DNA from 2 places in the Kitasatospora sp. NPDC004745 genome. Region 1 is predicted to be linked to the other one. Evidence: predicted binding sites of a transcription regulator. Region 1 holds the regulator's gene; the other holds the start of a gene.
The links. Region 1 encodes HrcA, which represses chaperone genes, less so after heat shock. Its sites were predicted from a motif close to TTNGCACTCNGNNNNNCNGAGTGCNAA; they were not measured.
Positions count from the first base shown of each region.

Region 2: a site for HrcA is predicted at 14,619-14,645, ahead of groL (chaperonin GroEL). Genes of this name have one in related genera too.

Region 1 covers NZ_JBIALK010000002.1:121,564-137,429, reverse strand. The annotation lists gene ACFYUY_RS04040 (PhoH family protein) at 13-1,131, opposite strand; gene ACFYUY_RS04035 (ribonuclease Z) at 1,307-2,230, opposite strand; gene ACFYUY_RS04030 (histidine triad nucleotide-binding protein) at 2,239-2,592, opposite strand; gene ACFYUY_RS04025 (RDD family protein) at 2,637-3,413, opposite strand; gene ACFYUY_RS04020 (PDZ domain-containing protein) at 3,595-6,858, opposite strand; gene ACFYUY_RS04015 (16S rRNA (uracil(1498)-N(3))-methyltransferase) at 6,943-7,692, opposite strand; gene dnaJ (molecular chaperone DnaJ) at 7,810-8,952, opposite strand; gene hrcA (heat-inducible transcriptional repressor HrcA) at 9,029-10,063, opposite strand; gene htpX (zinc metalloprotease HtpX) at 10,327-11,247, shown strand; gene ACFYUY_RS03995 (hypothetical protein) at 11,351-11,935, shown strand; gene ACFYUY_RS03990 (DUF3097 domain-containing protein) at 11,967-12,794, shown strand; gene ACFYUY_RS03985 (Uma2 family endonuclease) at 12,803-13,357, opposite strand; gene hemW (radical SAM family heme chaperone HemW) at 13,398-14,627, opposite strand; gene ACFYUY_RS03975 (long-chain fatty acid--CoA ligase) at 14,722-15,866, opposite strand, start outside.
Region 2 covers NZ_JBIALK010000007.1:8,621-24,486, reverse strand. The annotation lists gene ACFYUY_RS14945 (TetR/AcrR family transcriptional regulator) at 1-11, shown strand, start outside; gene ACFYUY_RS14940 (hypothetical protein) at 57-989, opposite strand; gene ACFYUY_RS14935 (helicase-associated domain-containing protein) at 1,277-3,778, shown strand; gene ACFYUY_RS14930 (hypothetical protein) at 4,019-4,270, opposite strand; gene ACFYUY_RS14925 (hypothetical protein) at 4,372-4,773, shown strand; gene ACFYUY_RS14920 (DNA repair helicase XPB) at 4,856-6,493, shown strand; gene ACFYUY_RS14915 (hypothetical protein) at 6,520-6,678, opposite strand; gene ACFYUY_RS14910 (HelD family protein) at 7,079-9,130, shown strand; gene ACFYUY_RS14905 (copper homeostasis protein CutC) at 9,222-9,908, opposite strand; gene ACFYUY_RS14900 (hypothetical protein) at 10,010-11,017, opposite strand; gene ACFYUY_RS14895 (PadR family transcriptional regulator) at 11,014-11,400, opposite strand; gene ACFYUY_RS14890 (hypothetical protein) at 11,465-12,145, shown strand; gene ACFYUY_RS14885 (hypothetical protein) at 12,376-12,732, opposite strand; gene groL (chaperonin GroEL) at 12,840-14,462, opposite strand; gene ACFYUY_RS14875 (cold-shock protein) at 14,807-15,007, opposite strand; gene ACFYUY_RS14870 (ubiquitin-like small modifier protein 1) at 15,558-15,836, opposite strand.

The DNA.
Region 1 (15,866 bases):
CGGGCTGCGTACTCAGCTTTCGGTGCGATGGGACTGGCGGGGTGCGCGGGAGCCGCGCCGCTGGGCGGGCTTGCGGGCGGACGAGGGGTTCTCCTCGGCCTCCTGCCGGGCGTCCCAGCGCTCGTAGGCGTCCACGATCCGGCCGACCAGCTTGTGGCGGACCACGTCGGTGCTGGTGAGGACGGAGAAGTGGATGTCGGGCACGTCGGCCAGGATCTCCTGGACGACCTTGAGGCCGCTGCGGGTGCCGCCCGGGAGGTCGATCTGGCTGGTGTCGCCGGTGACCACCACCCGGGAGTTGAAACCGAGGCGGGTGAGGAACATCTTCATCTGCTCGGGCGAGGTGTTCTGGGCCTCGTCCAGGATGATGAAGGCGTCGTTGAGGGTGCGGCCGCGCATGTACGCCAGCGGCGCGACCTCGATGGTGCCGGCCGCCATCAGGCGCGGGATGGAGTCCGGGTCCATCATGTCGTGCAGCGCGTCGTAGAGCGGGCGCAGGTACGGGTCGATCTTCTCGTAGAGCGTGCCGGGCAGGAAGCCCAGCCGCTCGCCCGCCTCGACCGCCGGGCGGGTCAGGATGATCCGGTTGACCTCCTTGGCCTGCAGGGCCTGGACGGCCTTGGCCATCGCGAGGTAGGTCTTGCCGGTACCGGCGGGGCCGAGGCCGAAGACGATCGTGTGCTTGTCGATCGCGTCGACGTAGCGCTGCTGGTTGAGGGTCTTGGGGCGGATCGTGCGGCCCCGGTTGGACAGGATGTTCGCGGTGAACACCTGGGACGGCGCCGGGCTGTCCGGGTCCTCCGCGGCACCGCGGAGCATGGCGATGGAGCGCTCCACGGAGTCCTCCGTCAGGGGCTGGCCGGTGCGCAGCACCAGCATCATCTCGGTGAAGAGCCGCTGCACGAGCGCGACCTCGGCGCGGGCTCCGGTGGCGGTCACCTCGTTGCCGCGGACGTGGATGTCGGCGGCGGGGAACCCCTGTTCGATCACCCGCAGCAGTGAGTCCGCGGTGCCGAGCAGGGTGACCATCGGGTGCTTCTCGGGGATGACGATCCGGGCGCTGACGCGGCCGTCGTCGGCCGGTTCGGGGCGCGACTGTCCGTTGGTACGGGTCTGCGATGTGTCACTCATAGGTCGGCGCTGGGGCCTGCCTCATCCCATCCGTGGTGTCGTGTGCCGCTCGGTCCTCCGGGGCACCAGGGTACGCCGCGCACGTGATCGCCGCGGCGGGCGGCGGGGCCGCACCCGACGATGCTGCGGCAGATCGCGGGGCGGCGCGAGCCCTTTTCGGCGTGCTCCGCGCGGTTCAGCCCTGCCGCCTCGGCGGGACGGGCACCCGGGCGAGGTCCTCGGCGAGCACCAGGTGCCCGTCGAAGTGCTTGCGGGCGTCGGCCAGGTGCTGCCCGAGGTCCGGGTAGCGCTGGGAGAAGTGGGTCAGCACCAGGGTCCGCGCGCCGGCCTCGGCGGCGACCTTGGCGGCCTGCCCGGCGGTGAGGTGGCCGTGGTCCTCGGCGAGGCGGGCGTCGGCGTCGGTGAAGGTCGACTCGACGACCAGCAGGTCGGTGCCCTCGGCCAGTTCGTGGACGCCGTCGCAGAGCCGGGTGTCCATCACGAAGGCGAAGCGCTGGCCCGGCCGGGGCTCGCTCACCTCGTCCAGGGTGACCAGCCGGCCGTCGACCTCGGTCGCGCCCTCGTGCTGCAGCCGGCCGACCGCGGGGCCGTGGACGCCGAGGGCGGCGAGCCGCTCGGGCACCAGGCGGCGGCCGTCCGGCTCGGACAGCCGGTAGCCGAAGGACTCCACCGGGTGGGAGAGCCGCACGGCGTCCAGGGCGAACCGGGCGCCGGGCGCCGGCAGCGGGCCCGGCTCGTCGATCGGGCGGGGGCGCAGCACGGCCGTCTCGTGGAAGGCGGTGGCGTGCCGCAGCCGCTCGAAGTAGACCTCGCCGGAGGCCGGGAAGTAGACGTCCACCGGGTGGGGGACGCGGTCCAGGTTGATCCGCTGGATCACCCCGGCGAGCCCCAGGCAGTGGTCGCCGTGGAAGTGCGTCACGGCGATCCGGGTGATCTGGGTGGCCGAGACCCCGGCGTGCAGCATCTGCCGCTGGGTGCCCTCGCCGGGGTCGAACAGCAGGCCCTCGCCGTCCCAGCGGAGCAGGTAGCCGTTGTGGTTGCGGTGCCGGGTGGGCACCTGGCTGGCGGTGCCGAGGACGACGAGTTCGCGCTGTGACACGGAGAGCCTCAGACCATGCTCTCGGTCATCGGCTTGCCGCCGAGCACGTGGACGTGGGCGTGGAAGACCGTCTGGCCGGCGCCGGCCCCGGTGTTGAAGATCAGCCGGTAGTCCTCGATGCCCTCGTCCCGGGCCACCGCGCCCGCCTCGGCGAGCAGTTCGCCGGCGATCTGCGGCTCCGCGGCGGCCAGCGCGGCGGCGTTCGGGTAGTGGACGTGCGGGATGACCAGGACGTGCACCGGGGCCTTGGGGGCGATGTCGCGGAAGGCGAGCACCCGCTCGGTCTTGCGCAGGACGGTCGCCGGGATCTCGCCCGCCACGATCTTGCAGAACAGGCAGTCGGACTGCGGCTCGCCGGCCATCGGCTACTCCTCGGGTTCGGGTCGCGGGGCGGTACGGCGGCAGCCTAGCCGAGCCGCCCGACCGCCTGCTGGTACTCCTGCAGGTGCTTCCAGCGGACGGAGCGCATCCCGACGATGTCGCCGTCGTCCAGGTCGAAGTCCTCGGACAGCAGGGTGACCGCGAGGAAGACGAAGCCGAGCAGCCAGCGCCGGGTCAGCCGCCAGGTGTTCGGGCGCATGACGCCCTTGCGGCGCACCACCCGCATCGCCAGGATCCCCTTGCCCACGCTGAACCCGGTCAGGCGGGCGAGCACCACCTGGTTGAGGAAGGACGCGGCGAGTCCGACCAGCAGCAGCGCCACGAAGTAGGGCACGGCCGGGCCCGCGGCGTGGGACGCGTGGCCGGCCACCGCGTGCGCGGCGGGCCTGGGACGGCTGGCCGCGTTGGCGGCGACGAAGCCGAGGCCGACGGCGAACAGGAAGTCGAGCACGATCGCCAGGAAGCGCCGACCGCCGCCCGCCTCCTTGGGGCAGGGCGGCCGGTGCGCGGCGGGCTGCGGCTGCCCGTACGGCTGCTGGTGGGGCGCCTGCCGGTAGGGCGGGTACGGCGCCTGCGGCGGCTGGGGCTGCTGGTACTGCGGCTGCCCCGGGTACGGCTGGGCCTGCGGGTTCCGGCCGTGGGCGCCCTGCCCGTACGGGTCCTGGCCGTACGGGTCCTGGCCGTACGGGTTCTGCCCGTACGGGTTCTGGCCGTGGGCGCCCTGCCCGTACGGGTTCTGCCCGTACGGGTCCGGGTGCTGCCCGTACTGCTGCGGTTGCGGCTGCGGATAGCCCTGTGCCATGTGCTCCCCCGTGAGCTGTGGATGCTCGTTCCCGATCGGGATCGATCAAGAACAGCCCCGCATCCTACTCACCGCCCGGAGCGGGAAGTCGGCCCGTCCGACTTCCCGCTCCGCCGACTCCCGCTCCGCCGGCCTCCCCCGCCGCCGGCTTCCCCCGCCCCCGGGTGCGCGGGCGGCCCCGCTACTCCCAGGGCAGCGCGGGCGCCGGCCGGGCCGGGGTCGCGGCGAGGGCCTCCAGCGCGATCCGGACCCCCTCGGCCAGCTGCGGGTCCTCCCCGGCCGCCCACTGGTGCGGGGCGAACGGCACCTCGACGTCCGGGTCGACGCCGTGGTTCTCCACGCCCCAGCCGTAGGTCTCCAGCCAGAACGCGTACTTGGGCTGGGTCACCAGGGTGCCGTCGACCAGCCGGTACCGGCTGTCGATGCCGATCACCCCGCCCCAGGTCCGGGTGCCGACCACCGGGCCGAGGCCGAGCGCCTGGATCGCGGCGTTGACGATGTCGCCGTCCGAGCCGGAGAACTCGTTGCAGAGCGCGACCAGCGGCCCGCGCGGCGCGTCACCGGGGTAGGGCAGCGGGCTGGCGATGTCCCGGGCGACGTCCCAGCCGACGATCCGGCGGGCCAGCTTCTCGATCACCAGCTGCGAGGTGTGGCCGCCGCGGTTCTCCCGGATGTCGACGACCACGCCCTCCCGGGCCATCTCCGAGCGCAGGTCGCGGTGGATCTGGGCCCAGCCGGTGGTCTGCATGTCGGGGACGTGCAGGTAGCCCAGGCGCCCGCCGGACAGCTCGCGCACCGCGGCCCGCCGCCCGGCCACCCAGTCGTGGTAGCGCAGCGGCTCCTCGTCGGCGAGCGGCACGACCACCGGGTGCCGCTGGTCGGTGCCGTCCTTTCCGGCCACCGTCAGCTCGACCGGCTGCCCGGCGGTACCGGCCAGCAGCGGGGCCGGGCCGGTGACCGGGTCGACCGGGCGGCCGTTCACGGCCAGGACGGCGTCCCCCGGGCGGACGGCCGCGCCGGGCGCCGCCAGCGGCGAGCGGGCCCGCGGGTCGGAGGACTCGCCGGGCAGGATCCGGGCGATCCGCCACTGGTCGCCGTCCTTGACCAGGTCGGCCCCGAGCAGGCCCTGGCGCCGGGCCGGCTCGGTGTGCAGGCCGTGCGGCATCACGTAGGCGTGCGAGGTGCCGAGCTCGCCGTGCACCTCCCAGAGCAGGTCCACCAGGTCGTCGTGGGAGCCGACCCGGTCGACCAGCGGCCGGTAGCGGTCCAGGACACCGTCCCAGTCCACGCCGCCCAGGTCGGGGCGCCAGAAGTTGTCCCGCATCAGGCGGCCGTTCTCGTCGAACATCTGCCGCCACTCGGCGGCCGGGTCCACCGTCACCCGCAGCCGGGCCAGGTCGACGGCCACCTCGTCGTCCTCGCCGCCCGCCTTGTGGTCGGCCGGGACGATCCGCAGCTCGCCCTCGTCCAGCACCGCCACCCGGGTGCCGTCCCCGCTGACCGCGAAGGAGTCGAGCCCGTGCACCAGCTGCTCGGCGCGGCGCTTGCGCAGGTCGAAGCGCTCCAGGGTGGGCCGGGGCCGCTCGTCCTCCAGCGAGGCCGCCTCGTCCCCGAGTTCGCCGAGCAGCGGGACCCGGCTCCACAGCACGCCGTCCTTGACCGCCCTGAGCGAGTCGAAGCGGCCGCCCTCGACCGGGAACGGGACGATCCGGTCGGCGATGCCGTCCAGGTCGACCCTGGTCACCGGCGCGGCGTCGGCGGCGGCCTCCTCGCCGTCCGCCTTCTTGCCGCGCGGCTCGTCCTCGTCCCCGCCGATCGAACGCCCGGCCCGCTGCGGCCCGAACGGCGACGGCGTGTCCGCGGCCAGCGTGATCAGGTACGGGCGGCAGCCGTTGGGGAACGACAGGTCGAAGACGTGCGAGTCGTAGACCGGGTCGAAGTTGCGCACCGACAGGAACACCAGGTAGCGGCCGTCCGCGGTGAACGCCGGCGAGGTGTCGATGAAGCGCTGCTGGGTGGCCTCGCCGACGGTGCGGGTGGCCAGGTTGGCCAGCACGATCTGGCGCAGCGAGTACGGGCCCATCCCCGGCACCGGGCGCGACCACGCCAGCCACGCCGAGTCCGGGCTGAAGGCCAGCCCGCTCACCTCGCCGTCGGTGCTGCGGGCCAGCTCGTGCACGGTGCCGTCGGCGAGCGAGACCAGCAGCACCCGGCCGTCGTGCACGCCGAGCGCCGCCTGCTTGCCGTCCGGCGACACCACCAGGGAGTTCACCCGGCCGAGCTGCCCGGCCGCCAGCCGTCGGCGCTCGGCGCCCTGCACCGCGGGGGCGAACTCCAGGGCGTCCTCGCCCTCGGCGTCGCTGACCCAGAGCACGCCCTGCCCGCCGTCCTCGCCCGGGACGACCCGGGCCAGCCGGGCGCGCACGCCCGGCGTCTCGTCCAGCACCCGGGCCGGGCCCTCGCGGTGGGTCAGCCAGTGCACCCCGCCGCGCACCACCACGGCGCTCGCCCGGCCGGTGCGGTCGGGGGCGACGGACTCCAGCCAGTGCGCGGCGTACACCGGGCGCGGGCGGCGGCCGCTGCGCGGGCCGGCCAGCCGGACGTCCGGGCGGCGCGCCTCGGCACCGTCCAGGTCGTCCAGCAGCCAGAGGTCGCCGGCGCGGTGGAAGACCACCCGGGTGCCGTCGGTGCTGGCGTTGCGGGCGTAGAAGCCGTCCGGGGAGGTGGTGTGCCGGCGCAGGTCCGAACCGTCGGGGAGGCTGGAGTACAGCTCGCCGACGCCCTCGTGGTCGGAGAGGAAGGCGATCCGCTCCCCCACCCACAGCGGCGAGGAGAGCTGGCCGTCCAGCTCCTCGTGGACGCGGACGAACTCGTCCCGGCCGATCCACAGCTTGCCCGCCCGGCCGCCCCGGTACCGCTTCCACCAGGCCGGCTCGCGGTTGTTGACGGTGGCCAGCAGCACCCTCCCCCGGTCCTCGGCCGGGTCGGCACCCGCGCCGTCCGGCTCGAGGGCGAGCCCGCCGACCGGTCCGTACGGCAGCCGCTCCGACGCGCCGCCGTCCAGCGGCACGGCGTGCGCCCAGGTGCGGCGCAGCGTGGCCTCGCCCGCGGTGGTGGTGGCGATCGGGCGGCCGTCCGCCGTCCAGCCCTGCAGCTGGGTCTGGTCGCTGCCCCAGTGGGTGAGCCGGCGGGAGGGGCCTCCGTCGACCGGCACCACGTGCACCTCGGGCGCGCCGTCCCGGGTGGAGGTGAAGGCGATGTGCCGCCCGTCGGGGGCGAACCGGGGGTGGTGGACCGGCAGGTGGTCGGCCGTCAGCCGCCAGGCCCGGCCGCCGTCCAGCGGGGCCAGCCAGACGTCGTTCTCGGCGACGAAGGTGATCAGGTCACCGTGCAGATGGGGGTGGCGCAGGTAGGCGCCCGCAGGGGTGCTCAGGGGTTCCGTCACGCGGCCAGCGTAGGCACGTGCGCGTACGACGCGCTCCGCTTTTCGCAGACTCCGGCGCCCGGGCGAGCCGCCCGGTCCGGCCGGTCAGGACCAGCGGCCGGTGCGCCCCAGCAGCAGTGCGCCGGCGGCCACGCCGGCGGTCGAGGTGCGCAGCACCGAGGGGCCCAGCCGGTACGGCCCGGCGCCCGCCTCGGCGAAGGCCGCCAGCTCCTCCGGGGAGACCCCGCCCTCCGGGCCCACCACCAGCACCAGGTCGCCGCCCTCCGGCAGCCCGGCGTGCGCCAGCGGCCGGGAGCCCTCCTCGTGCAGCACGGCGGCGAACCCCGCGGCGGCCAGCACCGGCGCCAGCTGCCGGGTGGTCATCGGCTCGCGCACCTCGGGGAAGCGCAGCCGGCGGGACTGCTTGCCCGCCTCCCGGGCGGTGGCCCGCCACTTGGCGAGCGCCTTGGCGCCCCGGTCGCCCTTCCACTGGGTGATGCAGCGGGAGGCGGACCACGGGATCACCACGTCCACGCCGACCTCGGTCATGGTCTCCACCGCCAGCTCGCCGCGGTCGCCCTTGGGCAGGGCCTGGACGACGACGATCCGCGGCGCCGGCTCCGGCTCCCGGCGCACCGCCGCCACCGCGACGTCGATCGCGTCCTTGCCGAGCACCTCGGCGACCGTGCCGTCCACGCCCAGGCCCAGGCCGTCGGCGAGGGTCACCGCCTCACCGGCGGTCAGCCGCTTCACCGCGGCCGCGTGCCGCCCCTCCGGCCCGTCCAGGCGCACCACGGTGCCGGGCGCGGCGGCGGCGATCCGCTCGGTCTCGACGACGAAGACGGGGGCGGTCATGCGGGGAACCTCCGGTGGTGGGGCGGAGCGGGGGCGCTCCGGCTGGGCGGGCACGCGAAACCGGGCGGGCACGCGAAAGGGGTGCCGGGCGGATCCCCGGCACCCCCGCGCGGACGGCTACCGGCCGTTGAACGCGTCCTTCAGGCGCGAGAACAGGCCCTGCTGGCCCGGCGCGAACTGGCCGGCCGGCCGCTCCTCGCCGCGCAGCACCGCGAGCCGGCGCAGCAGCTCCTCCTGCTCGGCGTCGAGCTTGGTCGGCGTCTGCACCTCGACGTGCACTATCAGGTCGCCCCGGCCGCCCCCGCGCAGGTGGGTGATGCCCCGCCCGTGCAGCGGGATCGACTGCCCGGACTGGGTGCCCGGCCGGATGTCGACCTCCTCCAGCCCGTCGAGGGTCTGCAGCGGCACCTGGGTGCCGAGCGCGGCCGCCGTCATCGGGATGGTGACGGTGCAGTGCAGGTCGTCCCCGCGCCGCTGGAAGACGGTGTGGGTGGTCTCGGCGATCTCGACGTACAGGTCGCCGGCCGGGCCGCCGCCGGGGCCGACCTCGCCCTCGCCGGCCAGCTGGATCCGGGTGCCGTTGTCGACGCCCGCCGGGATCTTGACGGTCAGGGTGCGGCGGGCGCGCACGCGGCCGTCGCCGGCGCACTCCGGGCACGGGGTCGGCACGACGGTGCCGAAGCCCTGGCACTGCGGGCAGGGGCGGGAGGTCATGACCTGGCCCAGGAAGGACCGGGTGACCTGGGAGACCTCGCCCTTGCCGCGGCACATGTCACAGGTCTGCGCGGAGGTGCCGGGGGCCGCGCCCTCGCCGCTGCAGGTGGTGCAGGTGACGGCCGTGTCGACCTGGAGCTCCTTGGTGGTGCCGAACGCGGCCTCCTCCAGGGTGATCTCCAGCCGGATCATGGCGTCCTGCCCGCGCCGGGTCCGCGAGCGCGGTCCGCGCTGGCCGGCCGCGGCGCCGAAGAAGGCGTCCATGATGTCCGAGAAGCCGAATCCGGCCGCGCCGGCGCCGAAGCCGCCCGCGCCCGCGCCGCCGCCCGGGGACAGCGGGTCGCCGCCGAGGTCGTAGACCTGGCGCTTCTGCGGGTCGGAGAGCACCTCGTAGGCGGCGTTGATCTCCTTGAACCGCTCCTGCGTCTTCGGGTCCGGGTTGACGTCCGGGTGCAGTTCGCGTGCCAGGCGCCGGAACGCCTTCTTGATCTCGTCCTGCCCCGCATCCCGTCGGACGCCGAGTACCGCGTAGTAGTCCGTGGCCACCAAATGCTCCGCTTGTTCCGCCTGTAGAAGTGCTGCGACTGGACACCGCCGTTACCCGTGCAACGGCGGTCGATTGCTACGACTCGGCCAGGATCTGACCCACGTACCGCGCCACCGCACGCACCGCCCCCATTGTGCCCGGATAGTCCATCCGGGTCGGACCGATCACACCCAGTTTGGCCACGCTCTCGTCGCCCGAACCGTAACCGACCGACACCACCGAGGTGGAATTCAGCCCCTCGTAGGCGATCTCGCGCCCGATCCGGACCGTCATCCCGGCGTCCGCGGTCTCACCCAGGAGGCGGAGCAGGACGACCTGCTCCTCCAGGGCCTCCAGCACCGGCTGGATGGTGAGCGGGAAGTCGTGGCCGAAGCGGGTCAGGTTGGCCGTGCCGGCCAGCATGATCCGCTCCTCGTTCTGCTCGGCGAGCGCCTCGAACAGCGTCGCCAGGACGGTGGTGACGGTCGGCCGGTCCGCCTGCTCGAACATCGCCGGGAGCTCCTCCAGGAACCCCGGCACGTCCGGCAGCCGCTGGCCGGCGGCCCGCGCGTTGATCCGGGCCCGCAGGTCCGCCAGGACCGTCTCGCCGACGGTGCCCGGGCAGTCCACCATCCGCTGCTCGACCCGGCCGGTGTTGGTGATCAGCACCAGCATCACCTTGGTCGGGGCGAGGGCGACCAGCTCGATGTGCCGGACGGTGGAGCGCGACAGCGACGGGTACTGCACCACCGCGACCTGCCGGGTCAGCTGCGCGAGCAGCCGCACCGTGCGGGCCACGGTGTCGTCCAGGTCGACGGCGCCGTCCAGGAAGTGCCGGATCGCCCGGCGCTCGGGGGCGCTCATCGGCTTGATCTCGGCGAGCTTGTCGACGAACAGGCGGTAGCCCTTGTCGGTGGGGATGCGCCCGGCGCTGGTGTGCGGCTGGTGGATGTAGCCCTCCTCCTCCAGCGCCGCCATGTCGTTGCGCACGGTCGCCGGGGAGACCCCGAGGTTGTGCCGTTCCACCAGGGCCTTGGAGCCGACCGGCTCCTCGGTCCCCACGTAGTCCTGGACGATCGCGCGGAGCACGGCGAGCTTGCGGTCGTCCAGCTGGCGGATCTCACCGGCCATGGGGCACACACCTCCGTCTTCGCACGTTGTCCGTCTGTGTCACAGATGCTGCCGACCGCTCCGGGAAGGCCCCGGATCCGGTGACCGCCCTGGCACTCTGAACGTACGAGTGCCAGAACCGTACCTGCCAGTGTAAGGCCCGGGCCTTGAGGCAGGAACGGCCCGGCCGGAGTGATCCTGCCCGCAGTTCCCGGCGCGGGGGTGGTGCCGTGGGGCCGTCCGGGTGGCAGCATCGGAAGCGACGGCGAATGGAGGAGCAAGCGATGTCGAGCTCGGGCCAGCACACCCGTTTCGCGCCCGACCGCGGTCTGACCGGCCGCATGGTCGTGACGATGTTCGTGATCGGGTTGCTGTACGTCGGTTTCACCGGCCTGCTGATCGCGCTCCTGCGCGGCGCCTGGCCACTGATCGTCCTCATCTCCGGCGGGCTGTTCGTGGCCCAGTTCTGGTTCAGCGACAAGATCACCGAGCGGGCGATGGGCGCCCACCAGGTGAGCCCGGAGCAGTACCCGCAGCTGCACGGCACCATCGACCGGCTCTGCGCCCTCGCCGACATGCCCAAGCCCCGGGTGGCGGTCGCCGACAACGACATGCCGAACGCCTTCGCCACCGGCCGCAACCCGCAGAACGCCGTGGTCTGCGTCACCACGGGGCTGCTGCGCCGGCTGGAGCCCGAGGAACTCGAAGGGGTCCTCGCCCACGAGCTGTCGCACGTCGCCCACCGGGACGTCGCGGTGATGACCGTCGCCGGGTTCCTCGGCGTCCTCGCCGGCGCGATGACCCGGATCGCGGTGTACGGCGGCTTCATGGGCGGCGGCCGCAACAACAACGACCAGAACGCGGCCATCGTCGCCCTGATCATCCCGCTGGTGTCGATGGTCGTCTACGCCATCAGCTTCCTGCTCACCCGGCTGCTCTCCCGCTACCGGGAGCTCGCCGCCGACCGCGCCGCCGCCCAGCTCACCGGCCGGCCCAGCGCCCTGGCCTCCGCCCTGACCAAGGTCACCGGGCAGATCGCCGCCATCCCCAGCAAGGACCTGCGCCAGGCCCAGCCCTACAACGCCTTCTACTTCGCCCCCGCGCTCGGCGCCCGGGAGACCGCCGCCCAGCTGTTCTCCACCCACCCGACGCTGGAGAAGCGGCTGGACCAGCTGGCGAAGATCTCCGAGCAGCTCGGCCGCTGACCGCGGGGCTCCCCCGCCCACCGCCGCCGCGCCGCCTCACCGGCCCGCCGCCTCGTCACCCCTCCGCCCCGCCACCCCTCCGCCTCGACGCGAAAGGACCACCGTGGGAATCCTGGACGCCCTGTTCGGCCGCACCAAGCCCGTCAAGCCCGACCTCGACCAGCTGTTCGGCGTGCCGTCCGCCGCCCTCACCCTGGAGGCCGGCGCCGGGTTCACCCCCACCGGGCTCGGCTCGGTGTGCTTCGCCGCCGTCGAGGGCGCGGCCTTCGGCCAGGTCGAGCAGCAGGTGCGGGAGCTGCTGGACGCCGACACCGAGCGCGGCGGCGTCCCGGTGGAGGCCTCCAAGGACGGCTACGGCTACTCCTGGCTGCTCGCCCGGCACACCCCCGAGGAGCTGCCCGAGCTGGTGAACGACCTGCACGCGGTCAACAGCGAGCTGGAGGGGAACGGCTTCGGGCCGCAGCTGCTCTGCTCGCTGGTGGGCTTCCGCGACCCGCAGGGCCGGTCGCTCGCCCTCGTCTACCTGTACAAGCGCGGCACCTTCTACCCCTTCGCGCCGATGCCCGGCGGCGGCGAGCGGCGCAACAGCCCGCTCGAACTGCAGGTCAACGCCCTGCTCGGGAACGACCTGCGGCTGGAGAAGGACCTCAGCCGCTGGTTCCCGGTCTGGGGCGCGCCCGGACTCTGACGGTCCGTCCGCACTCCCTATAGTCGCCTGCATGCGCAGCCGCCAGTACGGACCCGACCTGACCCCGCCGTGGAAGAAGCAGACCCCCGCCCCGGAGGTGCCGGCCGACCGGGACCTGGTCGTCGAGGAGGCGGCCACCGGCTTCTGCGGCGCGGTGGTGCGCTGCGAGAAGACCGCCGAGGGCTTCACCGTCACCCTGGAGGACCGCTTCGGCAAGCACCGGGTGTTCCCCCTGGTGCCGCGCGGCTTCCTGCTGGACGGCCGGGTGGTCACCCTGGTCCGCCCGGCCGGCCCCGCCCCCGCCCGCACGCCCGGCCGCACCGCCTCCGGCTCGGTCGCCGTCCCCGGCGCCCGGGCCCGGGTGGCGCGCGAGTCGCGGATCTACGTCGAGGGCCGGCACGACGCCGAACTGGTCGAACGCGTGTGGGGCGACGACCTGCGCATCGAGGGCGTGGTCGTCGAGTACCTGCAGGGCGTGGACGACCTGCCCGCGATCGTCGCCGAGTTCGCCCCCGGCCCCGGCCGGCGGCTCGGCGTCCTGGTCGACCACCTGCTCCCCGGCACCAAGGAGCACCGAATCGCCGCCCGGGTCACCGGCGACGCCGTCCTGGTCGTCGGCCACCCGTACGTCGACGTCTGGCAGGCCGTGAAGCCCTCCTCGGTCGGCATCCCCGCCTGGCCCGACGTCCCCCGCGGCGAGGACTGGAAGCAGGGCACCTGCCGCCGCCTCGGCTGGCCGGCGGACACCCCCGCCGCCTGGAAGCACATCCTGTCCCGGGTGAACAGCTACAAGGACCTGGAACCCGAGCTCCTCGGGCGCGTCGAGGAGCTCATCGACTTCGTGACCCTCCCGGACTGACGTCCGGATCAGAGCGTTCCGAACTCACCGGTCTCCAGGGTCATCCCCAGGACGTCCACGGGGATCGGGTCCCCGAACTTGGTGGTGCGCCCGGACCAGTAGTCCGGAACGCCCGAGGCGGTCGCCGTGCGCGGCTCGGTGAGCATCAGGCACTCGCCCTTCGTCGGATCGACGATCAGGTAGACCGGGATCATCCCCCCGGCATAGATCTCCCGCTTGACGTGGTAGTCGCGGTGGACGCTCGTCCTCGAGACGACCTCGACGACGAGCGTCACCGCCGGTGCGGGGACCAGACGCCCGGGGCCCTCGACGGCGCCCCGCTCGATCACCACCAGGTCGGGCTGCGGCTCGCTGCCGTCCGCGGGGAACGCCACGTCCTGGGTCTGGAGCCGGTGCCAGCGGCCACGGGGAATCTGGTCGACGATGGACTCGATGATGAGGTTGTGGACCATGTCCGGCCCGGCCATCATCACGATTTCCCCCCTGATGAGCTCGGCCTTGACGCCTTCCGGGACCTCCAGGTTCTCGAAGATCCCCATCATCCGGTCATCGATGGCGGTCACTGCGCGCTCCCTCCGACGGCTGACACCACGTTAACGGCCGTCAGTCCACCAGGTCACGCACGACCGCGTCGGCGAGCAGCCGGCCCTGGAGGGTCAGGGTGGCGCGGCCGTCGGCGTACGTCCCCGCGGCGAGGAGGCCGTCGGCGAGGTGGCGGTCGGCGGCCCGGCGGCCCGCGGCGGTGAGCAGCTCCAGGGGGATGCCCTCGGCGAGGCGCAGTTCCAGGAGGACGCGTTCGACGCGGCGGTCCTCCTCGGTGAGGACCTCGCGGGCCTGCGCGGGGGTGCGGCCCTCGGCGAGGGCCTGCGCGTAGGCGGCCGGGTGCTTGGCGTTCCACCAGCGCACGCCGCCGACGTGGCTGTGCGCGCCGGGGCCGGCGCCCCACCAGTCGGCTCCGGTCCAGTACAGCTCGTTGTGGCGGCAGCGGCCCTCCGGGGTGGTGGCCCAGTTGGACACCTCGTACCAGGAGTAGCCGGCGGCGGCGAGCGCCTGCTCGGCGATCAGGTAGCGGTCGGCGTGCACGTCGTCGTCGATCATCGGCAGTTCGCCGCGCTTGACCCGGGCGGCCAGCCGGGTGCCCTCCTCGACGATCAGGGAGTAGGCGGAGACGTGGTCCGGTCCGGCGCCGATCGCGGCGTCCAGGGAGGCCCGCCAGTCGTCGTCGGACTCGCCCGGGGTCCCGTAGATGAGGTCCAGGTTGACGTGCTCGAAGCCGGCCCCGCGGGCCTCGGCGACGCAGGCCTCGGGGCGGCCGGGCGTGTGGTGGCGGTCGAGCAGCTGCAGGACGTGCGGGCGGGCGCTCTGCATGCCGAAGGAGATCCGGTTGTAGCCGCCCTCGCGCAGCTCCGCCAGGTAGGCCGGGTCGACGGACTCCGGGTTGGCCTCGGTGGTGACCTCGGCGTCCGGGGCGAGCCCGAACTCCTCGCGCAGCGCGGTGAGCATCTTCACCAGGTCCCGGGCGGGCAGCAGGGTGGGGGTGCCGCCGCCGAGGAAGACCGTCTGCACGGGGAGGTCGACCGGGCCGAGCACCTTGCGGGCCAGCCGGATCTCGGCGACCACGTTGTCCGCGTAGGTCTCCTGGGAGGCGACGGCCCCGGAGGAGCGCAGCTCGGTGGCGGTGTAGGTGTTGAAGTCGCAGTAGCCGCAGCGGCTGGCGCAGTACGGCACGTGCAGGTAGAAACCGAACGGCCGCTCGCCGAGCCCGGTCAGGGCGTGCGCGGGCAGGGAACCGTCGGACGGCACCGGATCGCCGTCGGGGAGTGCGGAGGGCATGACCCCATTGTCCCGTACGGCCCGGGTGTCCCGTGCGGCCCGCGCACCCCGTACGGTTCGCGCGACCGGGCGCGGACCGTACGGGGCGGGTGGCTCAGGCCTCGTTGGCGCCCGCGTACATCGCGGTGACGGCGTCCGCGTAGGTCCGCTCGACCACCGGGCGCTTGATCTTCAGGCTCGGGGTGAGCTCGCCGTGCTCGATGTCGAGGTCACGCGGCAGCAGGTGGAACCGCTTGATCGTCTGCCAGCGCTGCAGGTCCGCGTTGAGCCGCTTGACGAAGCCCTCGATCAGCTGGTGCACCTGCGGGTCGGCGACCACCTCGGCGTAGGACCGGCCGGCCATGCCGTGCTCGGCCGCCCACGGCATGATGACCGCCTCGTCGAGGCCGATCAGCGCGGTGCAGTAGTTGCGGCCGTTGCCGATCACCAGGATGTTGCTGACGAACGGGCAGACCGCCTTGAACTTGCCCTCGACCTCGCTGGGCGCGACGTACTTGCCGCCGGAGGTCTTGAACAGGTCCTTCTTGCGGTCGGTGATCCGCAGGAAGCCGTCGGCGCTGAGCTCGCCGATGTCCTCGGTGTGGAACCAGCCGTCGGCCTCCAGCACCTCGGCGGTCTTCTCCGGCAGGTCGTGGTAGCCGCGCATGATGCCGGGGCCGCGCAGCAGGATCTCGCCGTCCTCGGCGATCCGGACCTCGGTGCCGGGCAGGGCGCGGCCGACGGTGCCGATCCGGACGTCCTCCTCGCGGTTGACGCAGGAGCCGGCGCTGGTCTCGCTGAGCCCGTAGCCCTCCAGGATCGGCACGCCGGCGCCGAGGAAGAAGTAGCCGATCTCGGGGGCGAGGGCGGCGCTGCCGGAGACGGCACCGCGCAGCCGGCCGCCGAAGGCCGCCCGGATCTTGGCGTAGACGAGCTTGTCGGCCAGGGCGTGCTGGAGCCGCAGCCCGAGCGGGGCGGTGCCGGTGCCGGTGGCGATCCGGCTCTCCTGCACGGCCCGGGCGTGGGCCCGGGCGACCTTGGCGGCCCACAGGAAGATCTTGTACTTGGCCCCGCCCTCGGCACGGGCCCGGCCGGCGATGCCGTTGTACACCTTCTCGAAGATGCGCGGCGCCGAGGCCATCACGGTCGGCCGGATGGCCGGCAGGTTGTGGATGATCCGGTCGACCCGGCCGTCCACGGCCATCACGTGGCCGGTGGCGATCTGCCCGGAGATCAGCGTCTTGCCGAAGACGTGCGACA
Region 2 (15,866 bases), on a different contig from region 1:
CCGACGGGTGACCGCCGGGCCCCCGGCTGACGAGCCAGCCTGCGGACGGCTGCCCGTCAGCCCTGCTGCGGCGGCCGGCGCCGCAGGCTGAGCAGCAGCAGGACCACCGCCGACAGCACCGCCGCCAGCCGCAGCACTCCCGGCGCCGCCGACCAGCTGATCTGGGTCAGCTGGGAGCCCGCCTGCACACCGGCACCGCCCTGGGCGCCCTGCTTGGCCTGCATGGCGTGCAGGGTGGCCGCGCTCATGGTGATCAGCGGCACCCCGAGGATGGCGAACTTGCGCATCAGATCCGAGAGTTGCCTGGACAGGTAACCCAGCGCCCACCCCACCAGCATGGCCGGGAAGAAGCTCGACACCGCACCGCCGACCAGCATCCCGCAGGAGAGCAGGATCAGCAGCGACGGCCGGCGCACCCCCGCCGCGGCGCCCGCACCCGGCTGGTCGGCGGGTGCCGGGCCCGCGGCCGGCTTGGCCTTGGCCTGCTCCGCGGCGGCCGCCTTCGCCCGGGCCTTCCGCTGCTTCCGCCCCTTCCCCGCGGCCGCGTCGGCCGTCCCGGCGGCCGCCCCGGCCCCCGCCGCGGGCTCGGCGCCGGCCCGCTGCTCGGGGACGGCCTTCGGCGGAGCCGGCGGCGCGTCCGAGAAGTTGAGCAGCACCAGGTCCCAGCCGTTGGCCCCCGAGCTGTACACCTGCGGTGGCGGGAGGGCGTCCGGGTCCTGCTCGGCCGCCGCCTCGAAGCGGGGCTTGTCCATCGACACCGGGGAGCTCGCGGCCGTCCGCGGCGGGTCCAGCGGCACCGACGGGGTCGCGCCGCCCGCGCCCCCGGTGGCCGGCACGTCGTAGACGCCGTCCCCGTCGGACGCCGCGGCGGCTCCCCCGGCGGCACCGGCGCCGTCAGCCGGCCCGGGCACGGCCGGGCCGCTCCCGGCCCCGCCCCCCGAACGGTCGCTCCACGGCCCGCTCTTGCGCCACCACTCGCCGTCCGTCATCACCGACACCCCGCCTCGCGCCCGAACCCCGGCCCACCGGACCACCCTCGGCCGTGACGCTACCCACCCCGCCCCCGACCACGCGAGTCCCCGCGACCGGAACCCCGCCCCGAGCCCCCGCGCGGAACCCCGGACCGGAGCACCCGGCCGACCCCCCGACCGGACCGGCGGCCCGCAACGCCCGGACGGATGCCCGGCAGCCCCCGGCCTGACCCACCGAACAACCCCGGCTCCGCGGCCGCCGGACGGACACCCCGCCGCCCGCCCGCCCGACTAACCTAGGTCGAATGACCACACAGCAGGGACCTCAACGCCAGGGGCGGTCCGCCGCCGGCCCCCGCACCCTCGCCGAGGAGCTGCGCGCCCGCCCCGACGACGCGCTCGCCACCCTGCTCCGCTCCCGCCCCGACCTGCTCAACCCCGTCCCCGGCGACCTCACCCAGCTGTCCGCCCGGCTCTCCTCCCGGGCCTCGGCCCTGCGCGCCCTGGAGCGCCTGGACCGCTTCACCCTGCAGGTCGCCGAGGCCCTGGCCACCGCACCGGACGGCACCGGCCTGGCCGCCGTGCGCACCCTGCTGACCGGCCCGGCGAAGGTCCGGCCGCACCCCGGCGCGACCCCGCTGACCCCCGCCGACCGGTCCGCGGTGGCCGCCGCCCTGCCCCGGGCGGTCGCCACCCTGCGCGACCGGGCCCTGCTCTGGGGCCCGGACAACGGCCTGCGGCTGGTCCTCGCGGTGCGCGAGGCGCTCGCCCCGACCGCCGCCAACCCCGGCCGCACCGGCCTCGGCCCGACCCTCGCCGACGCCACCATCGGCATGTCCCCGGCCCGGCTGCAGCAGTTGCTCGCCTCCGCCGGGCAGCCCGCCACGCCGGACCCGGTCACCGCCGTCGCCGCGCTCACCGCGCTGCTGAGCGACCGCGCCCGCTGCTCGGCGCTGCTGGAGACCGCCCCCGAACCCGCACTGCGGCTGCTGGAACGGCTGGTCTGGGGCCCGCCGACCGGCACCGTCCCGGACGCCACCCGCCCGGTCACCGCGGCGGACGCGCAGAGCCCGGTCGAATGGCTGCTGGCCCGCGGCCTGCTGCTGCCCAGCGGCCCCGGCAGCGTGGTGCTGCCGCGCGAGCTGGCCCTGCACCTGCGCGGCGGCCGCACCCACCGCACCGTCGAACCGGTCCAGCCCGAGCCCGCGCCGGCCGCCCCCGCGCGCGATCCACAGGCTGTGGACAACGCCGCCGCCGGCCAGGCCCACACCGCCGTCAGGACCGTCGAGGAGCTGCTCGACGGCTGGGGCCTCACCCCGCCGCCCACCCTGCGCGCCGGCGGCCTCGGCGTCCGCGACCTCAAGCGGACCGCCCAGACCCTGGAGACCACCGAGCAGCAGGCCGCCTTCTGGCTCGAACTCGCCTACACCGCCGGGCTGCTGGCCCCCGACGGCGACGCCGACGAACGCTGGGCCCCGACCCCGGCCTACGACACCTGGCTCCAGCAGGACACCGCCGAGCGCTGGTCCCTGCTCGCCGGAGCCTGGCTCGCCGCCACCCGCGTCCCCGCCCTGACCGGCACCCCCGACGGCAAGGGCAAGCCCCGGGCCGCGCTCGGCCCCGAACTCGACCGCACGCTCGCCCCCTCCGTCCGCCGCGCCGCCCTCGCCCTGCTCGCCGAACTCCCGCCCGGCACCCCCGCCACCGCGGCCGAACTGCTGCCCACCCTGCGCTGGCAGCGGCCGCTGCGCGGCGGACCGACCGGCCCGGACGGCCACGAGCTGCGCGAGGACCTCACCACCTGGACCCTCGCCGAGGCCGAACTCCTCGGCATCACCGGCCGCGGCGCGCTCGCCGCCCCGGCCCGTGCGCTGCTCACGGCCGAGTCCGACCCGGCCGAGGTGCTCGCCCCGCTGCTGCCGCGCCCGCTCGACCACGTGATCCTCCAGCCGGACCTCACCGCGATCGCCCCCGGCCCGCTGCTGACCCCGCTCGCGCAGGCGCTCGCCCTCTGCGCCGACATCGAGTCCAAGGGCGGCGCCACCGTCTACCGGTTCACCCCGGTCTCGGTGCGCCGCGCCCTGGACGCCGGCCGCACCGCCGCCGACCTGCGGGCCTTCCTGGAGCAGCACAGCCGCACGCCCGTCCCGCAGCCGCTCGGCTACCTGATCGACGACGTCGCCCGCCGGCACGGCGTCCTGCGCGTCGGCGCCGCCTCGTCCTACCTGCGCTGCGACGACCCGTCCCTGCTGAACGAGGTCCTCGCCGACCGCCGCTCCGCCGACCTGCGCCTGCGGCTGCTCGCGCCCACCGTCCTGGCCGCCCAGGCCGCCCCGGACGTCCTGCTCGCCGCCCTGCGGACGATGGGCTACGCCCCGGCCGCCGAGTCCGCGGAGGGAGACGTCCTGATCACCCGCCCGGACAGCCACCGCACGCCGCCGCGCACCGCCCCGACCCCCGTCCCGGACGGCCCGCCCACCCCGGACGACGTGCTGCTCGCCGCCGCCATCAAGGCCGTCCGGGCCGGCGACCGGGCCGCCACCGCCAACCGTCGCGAACCCGCCCCCGACCCGCGCCAGCTGCCGCGCACCGCCGCCGCCGAGACGCTGGCCGCCCTGCAGACCGCCGTCCTGCTCGGCGAGCGGATGTGGATCGGCTACCTCAACGCCGAGGGCATCGCGAGCCAGCGCATCATCGACCCGGTCAAGGTCGAGGGCGGCTTCGTCACCGCCTTCGACCACCACGCCGACGAGCTCCGCACCTTCGCCCTCCACCGCATCACCGGCGTCGCCGAGCTGGACGAGTAGGCCCGGCGGGCGCCCCACGCTAGGGCGTGTCTTTCGGATCACGTCGGATCAGCGGGCGTCGTTGGGGTGCGTGCATCGGCGGCGCCGAGGAGGGAGTCCATGCGGTGGGGGCACCTCCCGGCCGCCAGGCTGGGGGCCATCGGCGACTGACGAGAAGCCGGCGTGGGGGTACCCCCGGCCGAAGGCTGGGGGAGTGCGTGCCCCGGCGGCGATCGCCTGGCGTGATCCGAAAGACACGCCCTAGTGCCCCTTCGCCTCCTTCACCTTCTCCTTGACGGCCTGGTCCGCCAGGGTGCCGATCTGCCCCTGCCCGACCGGCAGCTCCCCGCCGCTGACCACGTCCGCAAGCAGGAAGCCGGGCGCCGCCAACGGCCCGCCGGGCCCCTCCCCGATCCCCGCGAGGGCGTGCGCGGAGCCGGCGGAGGAGGCGGTGGCCGCGAGGGCCGAGCCCATCAGGGCGAGGGCGGTGAGGACACGCTTCGACTTGTTCATGACCGGCTCAACGAGCGATGCGCGGGCGGGTCACCCGGCGCGATTGCCCACCGCGCACACCCGGCGCAGGCTGGAACCGGGGGATGGCGAGAGGAGGCATCATGCTCGGCGAGCAGATAGCGGAGTTGACCACCACCGAGACCGGCCGGCGCGTCCTGGCGACCGTCGGCGGCCCCGCCGTCGAGGTCTCGATGACCGGCACGGGACAGCTGCTGGGCGTCCCGGTCCGGGAGTTCGTCACCTACGAGTCGGAACTGCGGCCGGACGGCTCGCTGTTCGGCGAGGGCCAGGGCGTCGGCATGACCGAGAAGGGCGAGACCTACAGCTGGCACGGCAACGGCATCGGCCACTTCACCGAGGGCGGCGCCGTCAGGTGGCGCGGCAGCATCTACTTCGAGAGCGGCGCCGACACCTTCCAGCGCCTCAACGACCTCGTCGGCGTCTTCGAGTTCGAGAACGACCCCACCGGCGCGGGCCGGTCCGTGCTGTACGAGTGGAAGTAGCCCGTCCCCGTTCCGCGCGGAATGCGCGACACTGGAGGGTCTGCGTCAGTCCAGCCTGTCAGCCAGTGGAGGGCACCCCCGCGTGAACGACGGACCGCTCATCGTCCAGAGCGACAAAACTCTTCTCCTGGAGATCGACCACCCCAGGGCCGCCGACTGCCGCCGTGCGATCGCGCCGTTCGCCGAGCTGGAGCGCGCGCCCGAGCACGTGCACACCTACCGGGTGACGCCGCTCGGGCTGTGGAACGCCCGCGCGGCGGGGCACGACGCCGAGCAGGTGGTGGACGCCCTGGTGACGTACTCGCGCTACCCGGTGCCGCACGCGCTGCTGGTGGACGTGGCCGACACGATGGGGCGGTACGGGCGGCTCCAGCTGCTCAAGCACCCGACGCACGGGCTGGTGCTCGCCACCACCGACCGGCCGGTGCTGGAGGAGGTGCTGCGCTCGAAGAAGATCGCCCCGCTGGTGGGGGCCCGGGTGGACCCGGACACCGTGGTGGTGCACCCGTCCGAGCGCGGCCAGATCAAGCAGGTGCTGCTCAAACTCGGCTGGCCCGCCGAGGACTTCGCCGGCTACGTGGACGGTGAGGCACACCCGATCGACCTGGACGAGGACGGCTGGCAGCTGCGCCCGTACCAGGCGCAGGCCGTCGAGGGCTTCTGGCACGGCGGTTCGGGCGTCGTGGTGCTGCCCTGCGGCGCCGGCAAGACGCTGGTCGGCGCGGCCGCGATGGCGCACGCCAAGTCGACCACGCTGATCCTGGTGACCAACACGGTGTCGGCCCGGCAGTGGAAGCACGAGCTGGTCAAGCGCACCTCGCTCACCGAGGACGAGATCGGCGAGTACAGCGGCACGCGGAAGGAGATCCGCCCGGTCACCATCGCCACGTACCAGGTGATGACGACCAAGCGGAAGGGCGTCTACGCGCACCTGGAGCTGTTCGACGCCCGCAACTGGGGCCTGGTGGTCTACGACGAGGTGCACCTGCTGCCGGCGCCGGTGTTCAAGTTCACCGCCGACCTGCAGGCCCGCCGCAGGCTCGGCCTGACCGCGACGCTGGTGCGCGAGGACGGCCGCGAGGGCGACGTGTTCAGCCTGATCGGCCCCAAGCGCTTCGACGCGCCGTGGAAGGAGATCGAGGCGCAGGGCTACATCGCGCCCGCCGACTGCTGCGAGGTGCGGGTCACCCTGACCGACTCGGAGCGGCTGGCCTACGCGACCGCCGAGCCCGAGGAGCGGTACCGCTTCTGCGCCACCACGGCGACCAAGCGCCGGGTGGTGGAGGCGCTGGTGAAGAAGCACGAGAAGGACCAGACGCTGATCATCGGCCAGTACATCGACCAGCTGGACGAGCTCGGCGAGGTCCTGGACGCGCCGGTGATCAAGGGCGAGACCAGCAACGCCCAGCGCGAGAAGCTGTTCGACGCGTTCCGCAACAAGGAGATCGGCGTGCTGGTGGTCTCCAAGGTCGCCAACTTCTCGATCGACCTGCCGGAGGCCACGGTGGCCATCCAGGTCTCCGGGACGTTCGGCTCCCGCCAGGAGGAGGCCCAGCGGCTGGGCCGGGTGCTGCGCCCCAAGGCGGACGGCCACGCGGCGCACTTCTACTCGGTGGTCGCCCGGGACACCGTGGACCAGGACTTCGCGGCCCACCGGCAGCGCTTCCTGGCCGAGCAGGGCTACGCGTACCGCATCATCGACGCGGACGACGTGCTGTAGCCGGGGCCCCTCGGGGCCCGCGGGACTCAGTAACGGACACCGTCGCGCCCGAGGAAGACCACGCGCGCGGCGGTGTCCAGGGCGATGCCGAGGTTGCGGACGGCGGTGGCCAGCGGGTTGCGGTGCCGGCCGGGGACGGCGGTCGCGCCGGCGGGGGAGGCGGGGGTTCGGTTCGCTGTGCTCATGTGTTCCACGGTAGGCACCCGAACGGCCGAGGTCATCACTCCAAAGGCCGCATCCGCCGGGTCACGGGTCGTCCTGCGGGTGTACGGCCGCCCCCGAGACCTGCGGGGGCGGACCCCTGAGACCCGGCGGGGTCGCCCCCCGGGTACCGCCGGTCCGGGGCCCCTGGGACCCCCGGGACCTGCGGGGCTGGAACCCCGGGGCGCGCGGGTCTAAGATCGTCCGTCTGCCCCCTCCCGAACCGTGGTACCTGCTGAAGTCGCGCAGGCAGCCGGGGGAGGCGCCGACCGTCCGAAGGGCCCCTCCTTGCCCGTCGCCGGGCAAGGAGGGACGGTCGGCTGTCCCCACCGTGAGCTCCATCGATCCGCTGTGCCCGTCCGGGGCCAGCCGGGAAGGTTCGCCGTGCCCGCCACCCCCACCACCGACCCCCTCCAGCGCGAACGCGACCACCTGGCCGCGTCCCGGTCCGCGCTGCGCGCGATGCGCGAGGACGTCCAGGCACTGGACCTGCGCGACGTGACCGGCACCTGGGTGTCCGCCGTCGTCCTCCAGAACCAGATCGAGGCCCGGATCGCCGCCCTGGCCGACCTCGCGCACACCCCGCTGTTCTTCGGCCGCCTGGACTACCTGCACGCGATCAGCGAGGAGCTGAGCGAGGGCGGCGGCGGGGAGAGCTTCTACATCGGCCGCCGGCACGTCCACGACGCCGACGGCGACCCGATGGTGATCGACTGGCGCGCGCCGGTCTCCCAGCCGTTCTACCGGGCCAGCCGCACGGAGCCCCTGGACGTCGAGCGCCGCCGCCGCTTCGGCTACACCGGCGGCGAGCTCACCGCGTACGAGGACGAGCACCTGAGCGACCCGGCCGAGACGGACACGGCCTCCGCCCTGCTCGCGGCCGAGATCGAGAAGCCCCGCGTGGGCCCGATGCGCGACATCGTGGCCACCATCCAGCCGGAGCAGGACGAGATCGTCCGCTCGGACGTCACGGGGACCATCTGCGTCCAGGGCGCCCCGGGCACCGGGAAGACGGCCGTCGGCCTGCACCGCGTCGCGTTCCTGCTGTACGCGCACCGCGAGCGGCTGGCCCGCACCGGCACGCTGGTGATCGGGCCGAACAACGCGTTCCTCTCCTACATCGAGCAGGTGCTGCCGGCGCTGGGCGAGCTGGACGTCGCCCAGGCCACCGTGCAGCAGCTGGTCGGGCACGTCGAGGTCCGGGGCGAGGACACCCCGGAGGCGGCCCGGCTCAAGGGCGACGCGCGGCTGGCCGAGGTGCTGCGCCGGGCGGTGCGGGCCGGGATCACGCTGCCCACCGAGCCCTGCGTGGTGGTCCGCGGCTCCCGCCGCTGGCGCGTCCCGGCGTACGAACTCGTGGAGATCATCGAGGAGTTGAAGGGCCGCGAGATCCGCTACGGCGCCGCCAGGGACGCCCTGCCGCAGCGGATCGCGCACGCGGTGCTGCTGAAGATGGAGCAGGGCGGCGAGGCGCCGGACGACCGGGTGCAGGACGCGGTGGCCCGCAACGCCGCGGTCAAGGCGGTGGTGAAGGAGTGCTGGCCGGCCGTCGACCCGGCCAAGCTGGTGCTGCGGCTCCTCTCCGAGCCGGCGTTCCTGGCCGAGTGCGCGGAGGGCCTGCTGACCCCCGAGGAGCAGCTGGCGGTGCTCTGGCCCAAGCCGGGCCGCTCGGTGCGGACCGCCCGCTGGACGCCGGCCGACGCCGTCCTGGTCGACGAGGCGACGGACCTGGTGCAGCGCACGCCCTCGCTCGGCCACGTGGTGCTGGACGAGGCGCAGGACCTCTCCCCGATGCAGTACCGCGCGGTCGGCCGCCGCTGCACCACCGGCTCGGCGACCGTCCTCGGCGACCTCGCCCAGGGCACCACCCCGTGGGCGACGGCGAGCTGGCCGGACGCGCTGCGCCACCTGGGCAAGCCGGACGCCCACGTCGAGGAGCTGACCAAGGGCTTCCGGGTGCCCGAGGAGGTCATCGCGTACGCCTCGCGGCTGCTCCCGGCGATCGCCCCGGGGCTGGCCCCGGCGTCCTCCGTCCGCGAGGCTCCGGGCTCCCTCGCGGTGCGCCGCGTCGAGGAGGACGGCTCGACGGAGGCCGTGCTCGCGGCCTGCCGGGAGGCGCTGGAGCACGAGGGCTCGACCGGGCTGATCGCCGCCGACGCCCGGATCCCGCGGCTGGCCGAGGCGCTGACCGCGGCCGGGCTGCCGCACCTCTCCCCCGGTGAGGAGACCAGCGAGCAGGCCCGGCTGACCCTCGTGCCGGCCTCGCTCGCCAAGGGTCTGGAGTACGACTACGTGGTGCTGGACGAACCGGCCGCGGTGGTCGCCGGCGAGCCGGACGAGCGGACCGGACTGCGCCGGCTGTACGTGGCGCTGACCCGTGCCGTCTCCGGCCTGACGGTGCTGCACAGCGAGCCGCTGCCCGAGCAGCTGCGCTGACGGGGCGGGGTCGGCCCCGGTACCCACCGGGTCCGGCCCCGTGCGCGCCCGGTCGGACCGGCCCCGCGCGCGGCGGGCACCCGGTGCCCGCTCAGGCGTCGATCAGCGCCCGCCACTCGGCCACCTTGGCGGCGTCGACCGGCGTGTCCCAGCCGGCGACCCGTACCGCGCCGCCGACGTGGAAGGCGTCGAAGCCCTCGGCCCGCAGGCCCTTGAGGTGCTCGGCGCGCAGGCCGCCGCCGATCAGGATCCGCTGCCCGTACCCGGGCTCGCCGGCCCGGGCGGCTTCGGCCCGCAGCACCTCCCGCCCGGCGTCCACCCCGGCGGCCGCGCCGGAGGTCAGGAAGGTGTCCAGTCCGGGCAGCGAGCCGACGGCGGCCCGCAGGGCGGCCCGGTCGGCGCTGTGGTCGATCGCCCGGTGGAAGGTCCAGCGGCAACCGGCGACGGCCTCCGCGACGGCCTCGGTGGCAGCCCGGTCGACGGCGCCGTCGGCGTCGAGGAAGCCGAAGACGAACTCCTCGGCACCCTCGGCGCGCAGTGCGGCGGCCCGGGCGGCCAGCGCGTCGAGGTCGCCCGGGGCGAAGCCGTCCCTGATCCGGAGCATGACCCGCAGCGGGATGCCGACCGCGGACCGGATCCGGGCGAAGTCCTCGACGGACGGGGTGAGCCCGTCCGCGGCCATGTCGGTGACCAGTTCGAGGCGGTCGGCGCCGCCCGACTCGGCGGCCTGGGCGTCCTGGGGCGTCAGCGCGATGACTTCGAAAATTGGTCTAGACATGCCGGACAGCCTGCCACATCGCCCGGCCCCCGGCGAGACCCGGGCACCCTCCCTGCGACGGGACCGGGGCGCCCCCTCCGGGGCCGCCCGGCCCCCGGTGGTCACGCCAGGCCGGGCCGCTCCTCGACCCCGTCGCCACCACCCACGCCGCCACCCTCGCCGTCACCGGGGCCGGCGCCCCGGCCACCACCACGGCCGGCCGCACGCACGGCCACCGCCACCAGCACCAGCAGGCCCGCCGCCGGCGCCACGACCGGCAGCACCTGCGAGATCCCGCGGCCCTCGCGCCAGATGTTGAACAGGCCCGCGAAGGTGGTCAGCGACAGCACCGCGACCCCGATCGCGGCCGGCACCACCCGGCCGCGCAGCACGGTGAACGTCAGCAGCAGCGGCACGAGCAGCAGCAGCACGAACCACTGGACGTCCAGCGGGAAGTTCGTGTCGTCCCAGCGCTGCAGCGCGACCAGCAGACCTCCCCCGGCCACCGAGGCCAGCACCACGCCCCGGGTGCGCCAGTCGGGTGCGGGCAGCAGCGCGGTCGGCGCCGCCAGCAGCAGCACCGCGGCCACCGCGGCCGGCAGGGTCGCCATCCCGACGTACCCGGCCCACCAGAGGTCGAACGCCGGCCGGACGAGCGCCTGCGCCAGGACGCCCAGCCCCATGACGGCCTGCACCACCGCGATGACCCGCACCGCCGTCCAGCGCCCCAGCAGCGCCGCCACCGCGAGCAGCAGCGCGACCACCGGCGGCGCGATCGTCTGGGCGTAGGTGCCGTACGAGTGGTCCCAGGTCAGCTTCCAGGCGGCCCGGTCCGGGTCGAGCACCCACGGCACCAGCCCGGCCCCGGCCAGCGCGCCGGCGACCATCGGCGCGGCCAGCGCGAGCACCCGCCCCAGCACCGAGGAGCCGGTGAGCCCGAGCCGCACCCGCAGTCCGTACAGCGCGAGGTCGAACACCTCGCGGGCGACGGCGGAGCGGCCGGCCTCCGCCGTGGTGTCGGCGAAGACCGCGGCCATCTCCTCGCCGCGCTCCCGGCGGTAGTGCGCCGGGTAGAGCTGCAGCGCGGCCCGCAGCGCCGCCGAGGGCGCCCCCAGGATCGGTGTGGTCATGCGAAACGCCCCCTCTTCGTGGACCTCCCCGGCGACTCCGCCGGCTTCCCCTGCAGCATCGAGCGGACCGCCGAGAGCCGGCGCTCCGCCTCGGTGGCCACCGCCCGCAGCCGCTCGGCCTCGGTGGCGAGCGCGGTCCGACCGGCGGCGGTCAGGGCGTAGCTGCGCCGGGCCCGGCCGTCCACCACCTCCTCGGCCGCGACCTCGATGAGCCCCTGCTGCAGCAGGCGGTCGAGCGCGCCGTAGAGCGTGCCGGTGCGCATCGTGACCCGGCCGTCCGAGATGGCGGCGATCTCCTGGATGAGCGCGTAGCCGTGTCTGGGGGCGTCGGCGAGTGCGGTGAGCAGCAGCAGCGTGGGCTCCTGCATCGAGCGTTCAGTCATGTGACTACATATATCGTCGATCTACCTATCGGTCCAGTGCGACGGCGCCGCGAGAATGGCCCCCATGCCCATCACCGAGGAACGCGCCGGGGACCACACCGACGACCGCGCGGACGCCCTGCTCGCCGACTGGACCGCGCTGCTGCACCGCTGCGCCGCGACCGAGGACCCCGAGCCGTACGGCCGGGAGCTGCTGCGCCGCTGGGCCGAACCGCAGCGCCGCTACCACACCCCCGAGCACCTGCGGGCCGTGCTGCGGCACGTCGACGAGCTCGCCGGGCACGCCGCCGACCCGGACGCCGTCCGGCTCGCGGCCTGGTTCCACGACGCCGTCTACCGGCCCGACCGCTCCGAGAACGAGGAGCGCAGCGCCGCCCTGGCGGTCCGCGCGCTCACCGCCGCCGGCCTGCCCGCCGCGCGGGTGGCCGAGGTCGAACGGCTGGTCCTGCTCACCGTCACGCACCGCCCCGAGCCGGGCGACCGCGACGGCGAGGTGCTCTGCGACGCGGACCTCGCCGTGCTCGGCGGCAGCCCCGGGGCGTACGCCGCGTACGCGGCCGCCGTCCGGGAGGAGTACGCCTTCGTCCCGGAGCCCGACTTCCGCGCCGGCCGGGCGGACGTCCTGCGCCGGCTCCTCGCGCTGCCCGCGCTCTACCGCACCCCGGCCGCCCTGGCCCGCTTCGACGCCCCGGCCCGCGCCAACCTGGCGGCCGAACTGGACCGGCTGGCGTCCGGCGGGGCCTGAGAACGGCACCCGGCCACGGCGTGTCCGACAAGACACGCCCCAGGGCGTGTCTTTCGGATCACGTCGGATCAGCGGGCGTCGTTGGGGTGCGTGCATCGGCGGCGCCGAGGAGGGAGTCCATGCGGAGCATCGGCGACTGACGAGAAGCCGGCGTGGGGGTACCCCCGGCCGAAGGCTGGGGGAGTGCGTGCCCCGGCGGCGACCGCCTGGCGTGATCCGAAAGACACGCCCTAGGCGAGTCCCCCGACCGGCGCGACCACCGCACCGTGCTTGCCGCACACCCAGTGCGGCTCCGGCCCCAGCTCGGGCTCCACGCTGAGCGCGTGCGGGTCGCCGTCGGCGGCGCAGTCGGCGCACAGCGGCCAGCGGCCGTAGGCCTCCAGCAGCGCGTCCTGGACGTCCTGGGCGACCAGCCCGAGCACGTACTCGGTGCCGTCCGGCCACTGCTCGAGCCACCAGCGGCGGTGGGTCACCGCCTGTTCCACCAGGGAGACGACGGCGGCGTCCGCCACGTCCCGCGCGGTGAGGTCGGCCAGGATCAGGGCCCGCGCGTTGTGCAGGGCGGTCTCGATGTCGTCGGAAGCCATCTGTCCATTCTCCGGTAGTGCGCCGCTGGAACGCCGTGTGGGCGGCCCCCCGAAGGGGACCGCCCACACGATCGGGATTCGACCGATCCGATCTCAGGAGATCAGGATCAGAAGTCCATGTCACCGCCCGGCATGCCGCCGCCGGCGGCCGCGGCGGCCTTCTCCGGCTTGTCGGCGATGACGGCCTCGGTGGTGAGGAACAGCGCCGCGATGGAGGCGGCGTTCTGCAGCGCGGAGCGGGTGACCTTGGCCGGGTCGATGATGCCCGCGGCGACCAGGTCGACGTACTCGTTGGTGGCGGCGTTCAGGCCGTGACCGGCGGGGAGGTTGCGCACCTTCTCCACCACGACGCCGCCCTCGAGGCCGGCGTTGGTCGCGATCTGCTTGATCGGGGCCTCGAGCGCGACCTTCACGATGTTGGCACCGGTGGCCTCGTCGCCGTCCAGCTCCAGCTTGTCGAAGGCGACACCGGCCTGCAGCAGCGCGACGCCACCACCGGCGACGATGCCCTCCTCGACGGCGGCCTTGGCGTTGCGGACGGCGTCCTCGATGCGGTGCTTGCGCTCCTTGAGCTCCACCTCGGTGGCCGCGCCGGCCTTGATGACGGCCACGCCGCCGGCCAGCTTGGCGAGGCGCTCCTGGAGCTTCTCGCGGTCGTAGTCCGAGTCGCTGTTCTCGATCTCGGCGCGGATCTGGTTCACGCGGCCCGCGACCTGCTCGCTGTCGCCGCCACCGTCGACGATGGTGGTCTCGTCCTTGGTGATGACCACCTTGCGGGCGGTGCCCAGCAGGTCGATGCCGGCGTTCTCCAGCTTGAGGCCGACCTCCTCGGAGATCACGGTGCCACCGGTGAGGATGGCGATGTCGCCGAGCATGGCCTTGCGGCGGTCGCCGAAGCCCGGGGCCTTGACGGCGACGGACTTGAAGGTGCCGCGGATCTTGTTCACGACCAGGGTCGACAGGGCCTCGCCCTCGACGTCCTCGGCGATGATGACGAGCGGCTTGCCGCTCTGCATGACCTTCTCCAGCAGCGGCAGCAGGTCCTTGACCGAGCCGATCTTGGAGTTGGCGATGAGGATGTACGGGTCCTCGAAGGTCGCCTCCATGCGCTCCAGGTCGGTCGCGAAGTAGGCGGAGATGTAGCCCTTGTCGAAGCGCATGCCCTCGGTGAGCTCGAGCTCCAGACCGAAGGTGTTGCTCTCCTCGACGGTGATGACGCCTTCCTTGCCGACCTTGTCCATGGCCTCGGCGATCAGCTCGCCGATCTGGGTGTCGGCGGCCGAGATGGAGGCGGTGGAGGCGATCTGCTCCTTGGTCTCCACGTCCTTGGCCTGGGCCAGCAGCTGGTCGGAGACGGCGGCGACGGCCTTCTCGATGCCGCGCTTCAGGGCCATCGGGTTGGCGCCGGCGGCGACGTTGCGCAGACCCTCGCGAACCAGGGCCTGGGCGAGCACGGTGGCGGTGGTGGTGCCGTCACCCGCGACGTCGTCGGTCTTCTTGGCGACCTCCTTGACGAGCTCCGCGCCGATCTTCTCGTACGGGTCCTCGAGCTCGATCTCCTTGGCGATGGAGACACCGTCGTTGGTGATCGTGGGGGCGCCCCACTTCTTCTCCAGCACGACGTTGCGGCCCTTGGGGCCGAGCGTGACCTTCACTGCGTCGGCGAGCTGGTTCATGCCACGCTCAAGGCCGCGGCGAGCTTCCTCATCAAAGGCGATGATCTTGGCCATCAGAAGTGGTCCTCCGGGACACGGTCGACTGCTCGGACCAAGGGGTGCCCGCGACGGACGGCCCTGGTGTGCGGGGGTCTTTTCCCCTACCGCTCCCGGGGGCCTCACCGACCCGGTCCGCTGTCACTCTCACGCTGTGAGTGCTAACGCCAATGATTAGCACTCCGGGTGGTCGAGTGCAAGCCCAATCGCGATCCCGCGAGCCGTCCGGCGCGATCCCGGGGGCCCCCGCAACTCCCCGCCCGGGAACGCCGACGGGCCCGCACGACGCGTGTCGTACGGGCCCGCCGAGAAGCGAGTGGTCACCAGCCGTGGGCCGCGCCGAGCTCCTGGAGCCGAAGAGGTCAGACCGAGCGGACCATGTCCGCCTGCGGGCCCTTCTGTCCCTGGGAGATCTCGAACTCGACCCGCTGGCCCTCCTCGAGGGTGCGGTAGCCGTCCATCTGGATCGCGCTGTAGTGGACGAAGACGTCCGCACCACCGTCGACCGCGATGAAGCCGTAGCCCTTCTCCGCGTTGAACCACTTGACGGTGCCCTGAGCCATTCCGAACTCCCCTAGTGCTGTGCTGGCCCTTCACGCGCCCGCAGGTCGCGGGCCCGGGTCTGGTTTGGAGGCCGGCCCGGGGAACCCCCCCTGGGCGCAGCCGTGCACGCCGCAATCCTCCGCCGGGGCGCCTGACGGCATCCTGTGAGCGGCTGACTACGTCGACCGCCGCTGAATGTATCCGGATCGACGCCCTCTGCAACAGGGTCAACTGCGGGGAATTCCGGGTGCGCACCAGGGGACACTGCGGGCGGAATCGGAATGAACTCGGCATTTGACGCCGGACATAGCGGACGAATTACTACAGATCACCGCGCGAATTCTGACATCGGCCTGACATGTTTCGCAGCGCCGGGGCTCAGCGGGTCTCAACGGCCGGACGGCGGTCCGGCGAATCGCGGGGGAGGATGAAGAGAATCCCTGTTCCCAGCCGAGCCACACTCTACTCCGACTCCACCGGGATATATTCCCGCCGAAATGCGCACGGCCGCCCACGCGCACGGAGAGCGGAATTCCGTGCGCGCGGGCGGCCGGCCCGGGCGGGTGCGGCTCAGCAGCCGCCGGCCACCGCCGGGATGATCGAGATGCCGGCCCCGTCCGAGACCTCCGTCGCCAGGCCGTCGGCGAAGCGCACGTCGTCGTCGTTCACGTAGACGTTGACGAAGCGGCGCAGCTTGCCGGTGTCGTCCAGGATGCGGGCGGAGATGCCCGCGTGGTTCTTCTCCAGGTCGGCGATGACCTCGCCGAGGGTGGCGCCCTCGGCGCTCACCTCGGCGGCGCCGCCGGTGTAGGTGCGCAGGATGGTGGGGATGCGGACGTTGACGCTCATGGCTCTCCTAGCGGGGGTGCGGCCCAGCGG